Regions from separate parts of the Dorea sp. genome, predicted to be linked through region 2. Evidence: predicted binding sites of a transcription regulator. Region 2 holds the regulator's gene; each other region holds the start of a gene.
What was found. The regulator Rex, encoded in region 2, represses fermentation and respiration genes when NADH is low (regulators of the CRP and FNR family bind a similar motif). The targets are predictions, from matches to a motif close to ATTGTTAANTANTTAACAAT.

Region 1 (4,297 bases), on a different contig from region 2:
GTATCAAACCAACGGGAGAAGAAGATATTTATATACCATGTGATGTACTGATCGTTGCAATCGGTCAGAATATTGAGACACATCACTTTGAACAGGCAGGTATTCCGGTAGAACGTGGAAAGATCGTCACAAAGAGTACAGGTGCGTTCGAGAATTTACCTGGTGTATTTGCAGGAGGAGACTGTGCAAGTGGACCGGCATCGGTAATCAAAGCAATTGCAGCAGCTAAGGTTGTAGCAGCGAACATTGATGAATATCTTGGATATCATCATGAAATTTCCTGTGATGTAGAGATTCCGGAAGCACATCTGGATGACCGTACACCTTGCGGCAGAGTGAATCTGACAGAAAGAGAAGCATGCGAACGAGTATGTGATTTTGAAGCAGTAGAAAACTGTATGACAGAAAAAGAAGCAAAGCAGGAAGCAAGCAGATGTCTGCGCTGCGATCATTTCGGATACGGTATATTTAAGGGAGGCAGAGAGACATTATGGTAAATCTTACAATAGACGGAAAGCAGATATCGGTAGAAGAGAATACCACAATCATGGAAGCTGCAGCCCAGAACGGGATACCGATTCCAAAGTTATGTTATCTGAAGGGAATCAATGAGATAGCAGCCTGTCGTGTCTGTGTGGTAGAACTGGAAGGAAAAGATAAACTTATCACATCCTGCAACAATGTGGCAAAAGAAGGTATGGTTATCCATACGAACAGCCCAAAAGTAAGAAAACACAGAAGAACAACAGTAGAACTGATACTTTCACAGCACGACTGCGAATGCGTAACCTGCTCAAGAAGTGGTAATTGTAGTCTGCAGAAGGTAGCAAATGATCTGAATATTATAGAGATTCCATTTAAGATGGAGATAGAAAGACAGCCATGGAACAAAGAATTCCCGCTGATCAGAGATTCGTCCAAATGTATCAAATGTATGCGTTGTGTCCAGGTATGTGACAAAGTACAGGGACTCGGCATATGGGATGTAGAGGGAACTGGATCAAGAACAACGATCAATGTGGCTGGACACAGAACAATTGAAGAAGCAGCATGTACATTATGTGGACAATGTATTACACATTGCCCGGTAGGTGCTTTAAGAGTAAGAGATGATACAGAAGATGTATGGGATGCAATTGCAGATCCGGAAAAGATCGTAGTTGCACAGGTTGCTCCGGCTGTAAGAGCAGCATGGGGTGAAGAATTCGGACTTTCTGATGAAGAAGCAACCGTCGGAAAGATCCTTGATGCTTTGAAGAGAATGGGAGTCGATTATACATTCGACACAACATTTTCAGCCGATCTGACAATCATGGAAGAAGGAACGGAATTTTTGCACAGATTTACTGCAGGGGAATTAAAAGAGCGTCCAATGTTTACTTCGTGTTGTCCGGGATGGCTTAGATTTATCAAATCACAGTATCCACATCTGGTGAGACAACTTTCTACAGCAAAATCACCGCAGCAGATGTTCGGAGCAGTGATGAAAACCTACTTTGCAGAGAAGTTGGGAGTATCACCGGAAAAAATCTATACAGTATCTGTGATGCCATGTGTAGCGAAAAAAGGTGAAAGAGAGATGGAACTGTTCTATCAGGAATATGCAGGTAATGATATCGATGCAGTTATTACGACAAGAGAACTTGCAAAGATGATCAGATCTGCTCATATCAGTCCGGATATGCTGACGGATATTGAGAGTGACAGGCCGATGCAGGATGGAACAGGTGCAGGAGTAATATTTGGAGCAACAGGAGGTGTTATGGAGGCAGCGCTTCGTACTGCATATTATCTTCTCAAGAGTGAGAATCCACCGGAGGATGCATTCAAAGCTGTAAGAAGTACAGGATTCAATGAGAATCAGGGAATTCAGGAAGCAGACTTCCAGATCGACAATGTAACTGTGAGAACAGCTGCTGTCAGTGGGCTGGGAAATGCAAGAGCACTTCTGGATCGAATCAATAAAGGTGAAGTGCATTATGATTTCGTTGAAGTTATGGCGTGCCCGGGAGGATGCGTAGGAGGCGGCGGACAGCCGATTCATGATGGCAGAGAGCTTGCATACGAAAGAGGTAAGAAGCTTTATAGCCTGGATAAGAATGCAAAACGCAGATTTTCTCATGAAAATCAGGATATTCAGAGATTATATCAGGAATATTTTGTAAAACCTAATTCACCAAAATCACACATGCTGTTACATACAGAACACAGACTGGAAGGTTTTTAGAGAGTGAATATAAAGGAGAAGTTGTCTGTGGCGGCTTCTCCGATTGGATAACTAACGGACTGTTAAAGAATTATCAAATATGTGAAAAAAATATCAAAAACAGTATTGACAAAAAAATAACGAGCGAGTATACTAAAACCATCGAAAAACAAACAAAAACTCACAGGAGGATAATCAACATGGCGACAAAGAAAAAAGAGAATGTAGTACCAGAGATTATTGACAATGTAGAAGCTCTCGAAGCAAAAATGAAAGCAATGAGAGAAGCTCAGAAAGTATTTGCTACCTTTACACAGGAACAGGTAGACAAGATCTTTTTTGAGGCTGCAATGGCAGCAAACAAGATGCGTATCCCACTTGCTAAAATGGCAGTAGAGGAAACAGGACGTGGACTCGTAGAAGATAAGATCATTAAAAACCACTACGCAGCAGAGTACATTTATAACAAATATAAAAATGATAAAACATGTGGCGTAATCGAAGAAGACAAAGCGTACGGAATTAAAAAGATTGCAGAACCAGTTGGTCTGGTAGCAGCAGTTATCCCTACTACAAACCCAACATCAACAGCAATCTTCAAAACATTGATTTGTTTAAAAACAAGAAATGCGATCATCATCAGCCCTCATCCGGCAGCAAAAGCTTGTACAATCGCAGCAGCAAAAGTTGTTCTTGATGCAGCAGTAAAAGCTGGAGCACCAGAGGGAATCATCGGATGGATCGACGTTCCTTCATTAGAGCTGACAACAACAGTTATGAAAGACGCAGATGAAATCCTTGCAACAGGTGGTCCTGGAATGGTTAAATCCGCATACTCTTCAGGAAAACCGGCACTTGGTGTTGGACCTGGTAATACACCAGTTATCATCGATGACTCAGCAGACATCAAGATGGCAGTTAACTCAATCATCCATTCTAAGACATTTGATAATGGTATGATCTGTGCTTCTGAGCAGTCAGTAACTGTACTTGACAGCATTTATGATGAAGTTAAGAAAGAATTTGCATATCGTGGATGCTACTTCCTTAAGAAAGGTGAAGAGCTTGATAAAGTTCGTAAGACAATCATCATCAATGGCGCACTGAACAACAAGATTCCTGGAAAATCAGCTTACGAAATTGCTAAATTAGCAGGTGTTGATGTTCCGAAAGCAACAAAGATCCTGATCGGTGAAGTAGAATCTGTAGATATTTCAGAAGAATTTGCACATGAAAAATTATCTCCAGTACTTGCTATGTACAGAGCTAAGACATTTGATGAGGCTCTTGCAAAAGCAGAACAGTTAGTAGCTGACGGTGGATATGGACATACATCATCACTTTATGTACATCCATCACAGACAGAGAAGATTGAGAAACATCAGCAGGCTATGAAGACATGCCGTATCCTGATCAATACTCCTTCTTCACAGGGTGGTATCGGAGACCTTTACAACTTTGGTCTTGCTCCATCTCTTACACTTGGTTGTGGTTCTTGGGGAGGAAACTCTGTATCTGAGAACGTAGGTGTAAAACACCTGGTTAATATCAAGACAGTTGCAGAGAGGAGAGAAAACATGCTGTGGTTTAGAACACCTGAAAAAGTATACTTTAAGAAAGGCTGCATGCCTGTAGCATTAGATGAACTTGGAACAGTAATGCACAAAAAGAAAGCATTCATCGTAACAGATAGCTTCCTGTATAAGAATGGTTATGTAAAACCAATCGAAGAGAAATTAGATCAGATGGGAATCCAGCATACATGCTTCTTTGAAGTAGCTCCAGACCCAACTCTGCAGTGTGCAAGAAGAGGTGTAGAACAGATCAGAGCATTTGAGCCAGATACAATCATCGCTCTTGGTGGTGGATCAGCAATGGATGCCGGAAAGATCATGTGGTTAATGTATGAGCATCCAGAAGCAAAATTCGAAGATATGGCTATGGACTTCATGGATATCCGTAAGAGAGTATACACATTCCCTAAGATGGGTGAGAAAGCTTACTTCGTAGCAATCCCAACATCTTCAGGAACAGGATCTGAGGTAACTCCTTTCGCAATCATCACAGATGCAGACACAGGAGTAAAATGGC
Region 2 (4,297 bases):
CAATTTTTGCAAGGTCACCGGACAATCCATGTACATAAGTACCAAGAGAAGCTGCTTCTTCCAGCTCTTTTCCCTGTGCCATAAATCCCGCAATGATACCTGCAAGCACATCACCGGATCCTGCTTTTGCCATAGCACAGTTACCTGTCTGATTTAACCGGATTCCTCTTTCTTCTCCTGCGATCAGCGTTCTGGAATCTTTTAACACACATACAATACGAAGTGTCTCCGCAAATTGTTTTAAGAACTCCACTCTGTCTTTTTTCAGATTTTCTACAGAATCTCCTGTTACTCTTGACATTTCCTTCATATGTGGTGTGATCACAAATCTTCTTCCTTCTATATGTCTTAAATAATTCTTATTATCTGCCAGAAGATTCAGCCCATCTGCATCAATCAGACATGGAACTCTTACATAATCAATCACTGTTTTTAATATTCTTTCTGCCGTTTTACTTTGTCCAAGTCCTGATCCGACACAGACTGCATCTGCCCACTCCAGTAACCGGATTACTTCTACCTGTTCAAAATCTTCATATGTCGTAATGATTGCTTCCGGAAGAAGTGTCTGAAGAATCGCCCTGTTGTCTTTTGCAGTATATATTCTCACAAGTCCGGCTCCTGCCATATATGCAGCATGCGCATTCAGATATGCGGCTCCTGCCATGCCCTTACTTCCTGCAATTATCAGTAGTTTTCCATAACTTCCTTTGTTAGAATCTTCTTCTCTTTTTGGAAGGAGCTTTCTGTAATCTTCTTTTTCATCACTTTTTACTATATCCGTATCATCCATCAGCGGCTGCGCAGAGATCCCGATATCCCAGACAACCGTTTTTCCGGCATATTTTCTTCCCTGTGCCAGTTCCAGTCCAAGCTTTTTGAACTGAAATGTGACCGTATAATCCGCCTCAAATGCACATCCAAGCACACATCCTGTTGTTGCAGATAATCCGGAAGGGATATCTACTGCAAACCTTACTGCATCCTGTGCATTCATCCATTCTATTACCTGTCTGTAAATTCCGTCCACATCACGGCTGAGACCGACACCGAATACCGCATCAATCACCAGACTGTAATGTCCGTCTTCCGGTATACAGTATCTGACTTTTCCGCCGCATGCCTCCAGTTTCCTGATCTGTTCTTTCGTTTCTTTCGTGCAATGCTCCGCATCTCCTACCAGAAATGCCTGTACTTTATAATCTTTTTCTAATAACATTCTCGCAATTGCGAATCCGTCCCCTCCGTTGTTTCCCGTTCCACATACGACACAGACATCCGAAAAATCCATTTTTTCCTGTTCCATTATCTGTATACATCCGTCTGCGGCACGTTCCATTAATTCCAGTGACGGAACACCTAACTTCTGAATGGTATATTGATCTGCAGATTTCATCTGCGCTGCATTTACCAAATACTGCATATCATCATCTCCCAACTGACATATTTACGCAACCTGAATCCTGATAATTTTGATAAAGGTACTTTGGTAATCTACAGAAGCCGCCACTGGCGGCTTCTGTAGAACACAAGTTGACAAAAGGACGTGTAAAAGTATATCCGCCTTACAGATTACTCTTACACGTCATTTTTATGTTTTTATTTATGATCTTCTTTGTAGCGGCTGATGTTATAAGACAGCTGCATCAGACTCTCTGATAAATGCACATTTTCAACCACAACATTATCTGGAAGGTTCAGATCTGTATGTGCAAAATTCCAGATAGCCCGCACACCGTTTTCCACCAGCATGTTTGCTACTTCAATTGCTTTTTCCTTCGGAATTGTAAGAACAGCAATATCTATATCATTGTTCTGTACAAATGTCTTCAGATCATCCATCATACGGATCGGCACACCACGGATCGATACGCCCTGAAGTCTTGGATTGACATCAAAAATCCCTCTCAGGATAAAACCACGGTTTTCAAAAGCTGCATAATTTGCCAGTGCCTGCCCAAGATTTCCGGCACCGATAATAATAATATTATGATCTTCTTCCAAACCTAATATCTTTCCAATCTCCGTATATAAATACTTTACATTATAACCATATCCCTGTTGTCCGAATCCTCCGAAGTTATTAAGATCCTGACGGATCTGAGATGCTGTTACTTTCATGCGCTTGCTCAGATCATTCGAAGAGATACGTTCTACACCATTTTCCAACAGTTCACCCAAATATCTGTAATACCTCGGCAGTCTTCTGATGACAGCACGAGAAATCTCTCTTTCTTCCAATATATTCACCCTTCCAATCTTAGTCTAGGATAATTATATAAAATTGAAAGATTATTGTCAAACTATTGTTGAATTTTATACAATTTCCGTTATAATAAAGTAGCATATGCAAATGCATTTTAGGAATACAGACAGAATAATGTATCCATATTTAGGAGGAAATTTATGATATTAGCATGTCACGGGATCCAGAAATCCTTTGGGGAACATCTCATTGTGAATGATGGATCTTTTCATATAGAGGATCATGAAAAAGCCGCTCTCGTCGGACCGAACGGAGCGGGAAAATCGACCCTTCTTAAGATGATCGTCGGTGAACTTGCACCGGACGGAGGGAATGTCATCCTCACAAAGGGGAAGACCTTAGGCTACCTGGCCCAGCATCAGGAAATGCAGAGTGGGAACACCATTTACGAAGAAGTAAAGACCGCAAAATCCGATATTATCGCGATGGAACGGCGTATCCGCGAGATCGAGATGGAATTAAAGCACCTATCCGGCGAAGCCTTAAATGACCGGTTAGAAACTTATAACCGCCTTACTGCGGCTTTCGAGCGCGAAAATGGTTATGCATATGAAAGCGAGATCACCGGTGTTTTAAAGGGGCTTGGTTTTACAGAAACTGATTTTACAAAACCCGTAGATACTCTTTCCGGAGGTCAGAAAACCCGTGTTTCCCTTGGCAAACTTCTGCTCACGAAACCGGATATTCTGCTTCTGGATGAGCCGACCAACCACCTGGATCTGAACTCCATCGCATGGCTGGAAACCTATCTTTTAAACTATCAGGGAGCCGTACTTATCGTCTCACATGACCGTTATTTTCTAAACAAAGTTGTGACAAAAGTTCTGGAAATCGAGCTTGGCACTCTTCGTACTTACATGGGAAATTACAGCGATTATGCTGCCAAGAAGCAGCAGCTCCGTGATATCCGTCTGAAAGAATACCTGAATCAGCAGCAAGAAATCAAGCATCAGGAAGCTGTCATCGAAAAGCTGCGTTCTTTCAACCGCGAAAAATCAATCAAGCGGGCAGAAAGTCGTGAAAAAATGCTTGAAAAGATGCAGACCATCGAAAAACCGGTGGAAGTCAATACCGACATCCATCTGAAACTTGAACCTTCCTGCGTCAGCGGTAACGACGTCTTAACCATCGAGCACTTATGCAAATCATTTCCGGGGCAGGAATTATTTACAGATATTAATCTGGAGATCAAACGTGGCGAGCATGTGGCTGTGATCGGTGATAACGGAACCGGTAAAACCACGCTCTTAAAAATATTGAACCATGTCATTGCAGCCGACTCCGGAACTTACACCCTTGGCTCCAATGTAAAAATCGGTTACTACGACCAGGAACATCATGTACTTCATATGGAAAAGACCATTTTTGATGAAATCTCTGATGATTACCCGGCACTTACCAATACAGAGATCCGCAATGTACTTGCTGCCTTCCTTTTCACAGGAGACGATGTATTCAAACAGATCAGCTCTTTGAGCGGTGGGGAACGAGGACGTGTTTCTCTTGCAAAGCTGATGCTTTCAGAGGCGAATTTCCTGATCCTCGATGAGCCGACCAACCACCTGGATATTGCATCAAAAGAAATTCTGGAAAATGCGCTGAATGATTATACCGGCACAGTACTTTACGTTTCACATGACCGTTATTTTATCAACCAGACTGCAACCCGTATTCTGGATCTTGTCAATCATACATTTGTCAACTACATTGGCAATTATGACTATTATCTGGAGAAAAAAGAAGAACTTACCACAGCCTATGCCGGCACTTCTGCTTCACCGGATCCGGACAGTACTTCTGAAAGATCTGTCTCTGAATCCAAGCTCAGCTGGCAGGAACAAAAAGAAGCCCAGGCAAAACTCAGGAAACGCCAAAACGAACTGAAAAAGACAGAAGAACGTATTGGCGAACTGGAAGAACGTGATGGAGAAATTGATTCTCTGATGGTACAGGAAGAAATCTTTACCAATTCTGTAAAATGTCAGGAACTTGCAAAAGAAAAAGCTGCCATTGCGGAAGAACTGGAAGAAT
Region 3 (4,297 bases), on a different contig from region 2:
TTAGCCCAAATTCCTGCGAATACAGGACAAAGGATGATACAAAGAAGTCCGTTCATTGAGTCAAACCAAGCTGTAGGCATTTCGAAGGAACCGATGTTCCAGTTAGCCCATCCAAGTCCGGCTTCTGATACTGGACCGAATTCATAGTAAACAGGCATGTAAGCCATGTACCAGATCAGCCAGAAGATACCAGAGAAGAGTGTTACGATGCAGATAGCGATAACACGGTTTTTCTCAAGCTTGGTAAGAGGAGCGTTGTCTTTCTCTTTATCGGCTTTGTCAACATTTTCTGTACGGTTGTCAACAAGGAATGGTTTCTTTCCGGCTTCGCCGAATGATTTCATTCCAATAATCCACCATACACAGTCGATGAACAGGAAGATTCCACAAACAAGGAACATTGCACGGTATCCAGCGTTCTTACCAACCAGTGAAAGGAAAGTAGTTCCGCAGAATGAACCGATGTTAACGAACATGTACTGTAAGTTGAATACAGTGTCCAGTTCGTCCTGATCAGCTAATGGGAAGAGACGTCCGTTGATACCAGAAACGTTTCCTTTGAAGAAACCAGTTCCGATAGAAACAAGAATGATCATTGCCCAAAGCATTCCGACTCCGTTAGCTTTCCAGGCACACAGATATCCGAGACCCATCATGATCTCACCTACAGGTACGAGAATACGAGGACTAATCCAACGGTCAGCGATATATCCACCGATAATAGGTGTGATATAAGTGAACGCTACCAGGTTAGAACTCATTGCAGCACCTACGGATTTGTCAAGTCCAAGACCACCGTTTGCTGCACTGGCTGCGATGAAAATCGTAAGCCCCCATTTAGCAGCGTAGTATGCAAGTCTTTCAAAAGAGAAAGTCAGACAGCACACATAGAAACCAAATGGTAATTTTTTCTTAGTGTTCTCCATGAGATTCACCCTCCAATATGAAATTTTTCTTTGGTTTTAACAATACGAGGAAAATCCCCTCTTATGATTAAAACTCTCAACGCAGTTAATCTTATCACAAACTAGACTAAAGTACAACTAATTGTTTAAGAAAAAGTTAAGGTTTTTCATACTTTCTTTTGATGTTGTGTGTTGAAATGTTACAAATGAGAAAGTAAAAATGGAAACAAATGGGTAATAATAGATAAAAAGAATAATTGAGATAGTAAATAAGTAGAATTGTTTATAGATAATTAATAAACAAAAGCGGAATATTTCTTGAATAATCAACTATATGAGGATATAATAAATTCAATGTTTTGTAAAGGGGAAAATATGATATGGCAAATTATTATCGTGTGGCATATAAAGAGTCACAAAATACACTGCGGCAGATCTGCGAACTGTTTCAGGTAGACAGCAGTGATATAACAATAAAATTCGTGATGACAGTTCTGGGGCCTCTGGTTTTGTATTTCGTATGCAGCTATGGAAATCCGGGAAATGGAACTACAGGAGGAATGGTACTATTTTTGTTGAAATATGTCTTAATATGGATATTAGCATTCATAGTAGCGGTGGTACTAAATAGAACCATCTGGAGAAAAGCGTTGAATGCAAGTGCGACGGGACAGGCAGAAGAACAGTTTGAAAGAAGATGCAGATTAAATGGTGGTCCGGTTAATTCTGAAATACGCTTTACAAATGATCATTTTGAAAGCGTAACAGAAAAGAAAACCAAATCCTTTTCGTACGAACAGGTAACAAAGATACTGGAAACGAAGGAAGCGCTTGGAGTTGTGATCAAATCTGATATGGAGACAAAGGGGTCGGCGAGAGCAATGATAGGTTTTCCAAAAGATGCATTGGAAGGCGGACAAGTGGAAGAACTGAAAAACTTTCTGCTGGAAAGATGTACGAATATGCGGAGAAAGACTGTGAAAAAATTTTAGATATATTTTGAAACAATATAATAAAGAATGAAGACAGAGAAACAAAGTGGTTATCTTTTTAATTGATGATTTGAAAGATGACCGCTTTGTTTTTTTAGTCGGGAAATTCCGTCCTCATGTCCCATGAAGCCGAGGAAACAGTAAAAAAAGCCGGGAAATCCCGCTTCCATGGCTTGCATGGTCCGGCAGAAAAAAATCATGGATACAAAATCAAAACAAGGTGTGGTATAATATACCGAGAAAATGAATATTTAAAAGTCAACTTTTTGGGGGATAAAAGTTAACTTTTGAAAAGTGGAAAATACTCCTACTTATAATAGAAGAGAAAAGTTGACAAGTATTTAACAAAAAACAATAAAACTATTGCAACAATGTAACAAAGACAGTATAATATAATTGGAAAAAATTTGGTTTTACTTTTTGAATAAAAAACGAAAACCCAATTTAAAATAATGAAAATGGAGGGCTAGACTATGGGCAACATGGCAGCAGACAATGCAGCAAGTAATAGAATCAACAGTTTACTTGATGCCGGCAGTTTTGTTGAGATTGGTGGAGCAGTAACTGCCAGAACAACTGATTTCAACATGCAGGAAAAAGAAACTCCAGCTGATGGTGTTATCACCGGATACGGAGTGATCGATGGAAATCTGGTGTATGTATACAGCCAGGACGCAACTGTATTAAACGGTGCAATCGGTGAGATGCATGCAAAGAAGATTTCTAACATCTACGATATGGCAATGAAGATGGGAGCACCAGTAATCGGACTGGTAGACTGTGCCGGATTCAGACTTCAGGAAGCTACAGATGCTTTAGAGGCATTTGGAAAGCTTTACCAGAAACAGTCTATGGCTTCTGGCGTGATTCCACAGATCACAGCAATCTTTGGAACATGCGGCGGCGGACTTTCTATCGTACCTGCACTTACTGATTTTACATTTATGGAGACTAAGAACGCAAAACTGTTCACAAATACTCCAAATGCAATCCCGGGAAATGATATTTCAAAATGCGATACATCCTGTGCGAAATTCCAGAGTGAGATAACAGGTCTTGTTGACGGAATCGGAACAGAAGAAGAGGTTATTGCTGATATCCGTTCTCTTGTATGCATGTTACCATGCAACAATGAAGAAGATGTTTCTTATGAAGAATGCACTGATGATCTGAACCGTGCTTGTGCAGATCTTGAAAATGCGAAAGAAGATACAGCACTTGCTCTTACAATGATCTCTGATGATAACATTTTCTTTGAAGTGAAAAAAGCATATGCAAAAGATATGGTGACAGGATTCATCAAACTGAATGGAATGACAGTTGGTGCAGTTGCGAACCGTTCTAAAGTATATAACGAAGAAGCAGAAGTGGAAGCAGAATTTGATGGTTCTCTTTCAGCTGACGGAGCAGAAAAAGCAGCAGAGTTTGTTGAGTTCTGCGACGCATTTAACATCCCTGTACTGACACTTACAAATGTAAGCGGATTTACAGCAAGTGAATATGATGAAAAACGTATCGCAAAATCAGCTGCAAAACTTACTTATGCATTCGCTAATGCAACAGTACCAAAGGTAAATGTTGTAATCGGTAAAGCATTCGGAAGTGCTTATGTAACAATGAACAGCAAAGCTACAGGAGCAGACATGGTATATGCATGGCCTACAGCTGAGATCGGAATGATGGATGCTAACCAGGCAGCAAAGATCATGTATGCAGATGCTGATGCAGCAACTATCAGAGAAAAAGCAGCAGAGTACAAGAATCTGCAGTCAAGCCCATTATCAGCAGCTAAGAGAGGATATGTGGATACAATCATCGAAGCGGCAGATACAAGAAAATATGTGATCGGTGCATTTGAAATGTTATTCACAAAAAGAGAGGATCGTCCGGTGAAAAAGCACGGCACGGTTTAGAGAGGTGAGGCAAAGTGAAGAAAAAATTAAGCGTATTACTTTGTGTGCTCGTCGCAATGCTCTGCTTTACCGCTTGTGGAAGTAAGAAAGAAAATCTTCAGTATGATAAATCAACAATCACACAGGCAACAGATTTTCTGATCGAGTATTGCAACAGCGCAGATGCAGATACTATCGAACAGTGGAATAAGATGACTGATTTCCAGATTGAATCTCAGTTGAATCAGGCAGGTGTTCCATTTACAAAAGATAGTTTCCTTGCAGCTTTGGATGCATGGCAGCAGGGTACAAAAGAGTGTGGAGAATATGTAAGCCACGACGATTACAAATTCGAGCCATCCTCTGACGAACTGAAAGTAACGACCAGTGCAAAGTTCAAAGACCGTGATGCAGAGATTATGTTCGTATTTGATGATGAGCTTTATCTTGAAAGTACTACGATCGATGCACATTATGATATTGGCGAGATCATGGAAAAAGCAGGACT

Region 1: a site for Rex is predicted at 2,286-2,305, ahead of adhE (bifunctional acetaldehyde-CoA/alcohol dehydrogenase). Genes of this name have one in related genera too.
Region 3: a site for Rex is predicted at 2,227-2,246, ahead of ACWJAF_RS02095 (acyl-CoA carboxylase subunit beta). Genes of this name have one in related genera too.

Annotation. Positions count from the first base shown of each region.
Region 1 is NZ_CDRRQK010000021.1:41,211-45,507, reverse strand. It holds gene ACWJAF_RS10245 (NAD(P)-binding protein) at 1-497, shown strand, start outside; gene ACWJAF_RS10240 ([FeFe] hydrogenase, group A) at 491-2,227, shown strand; gene adhE (bifunctional acetaldehyde-CoA/alcohol dehydrogenase) at 2,401-4,297, shown strand, end outside.
Region 2 is NZ_CDRRQK010000002.1:15,289-19,585, forward strand. It holds gene ACWJAF_RS01085 (NAD(P)H-hydrate dehydratase) at 1-1,423, opposite strand, end outside; gene ACWJAF_RS01090 (redox-sensing transcriptional repressor Rex) at 1,600-2,241, opposite strand; gene ACWJAF_RS01095 (ABC-F family ATP-binding cassette domain-containing protein) at 2,407-4,297, shown strand, end outside.
Region 3 is NZ_CDRRQK010000003.1:30,980-35,276, forward strand. It holds gene ACWJAF_RS02085 (peptide MFS transporter) at 1-926, opposite strand, end outside; gene ACWJAF_RS02090 (YcxB family protein) at 1,286-1,897, shown strand; gene ACWJAF_RS02095 (acyl-CoA carboxylase subunit beta) at 2,371-3,810, shown strand; gene ACWJAF_RS02100 (OadG family transporter subunit) at 3,825-4,297, shown strand, end outside.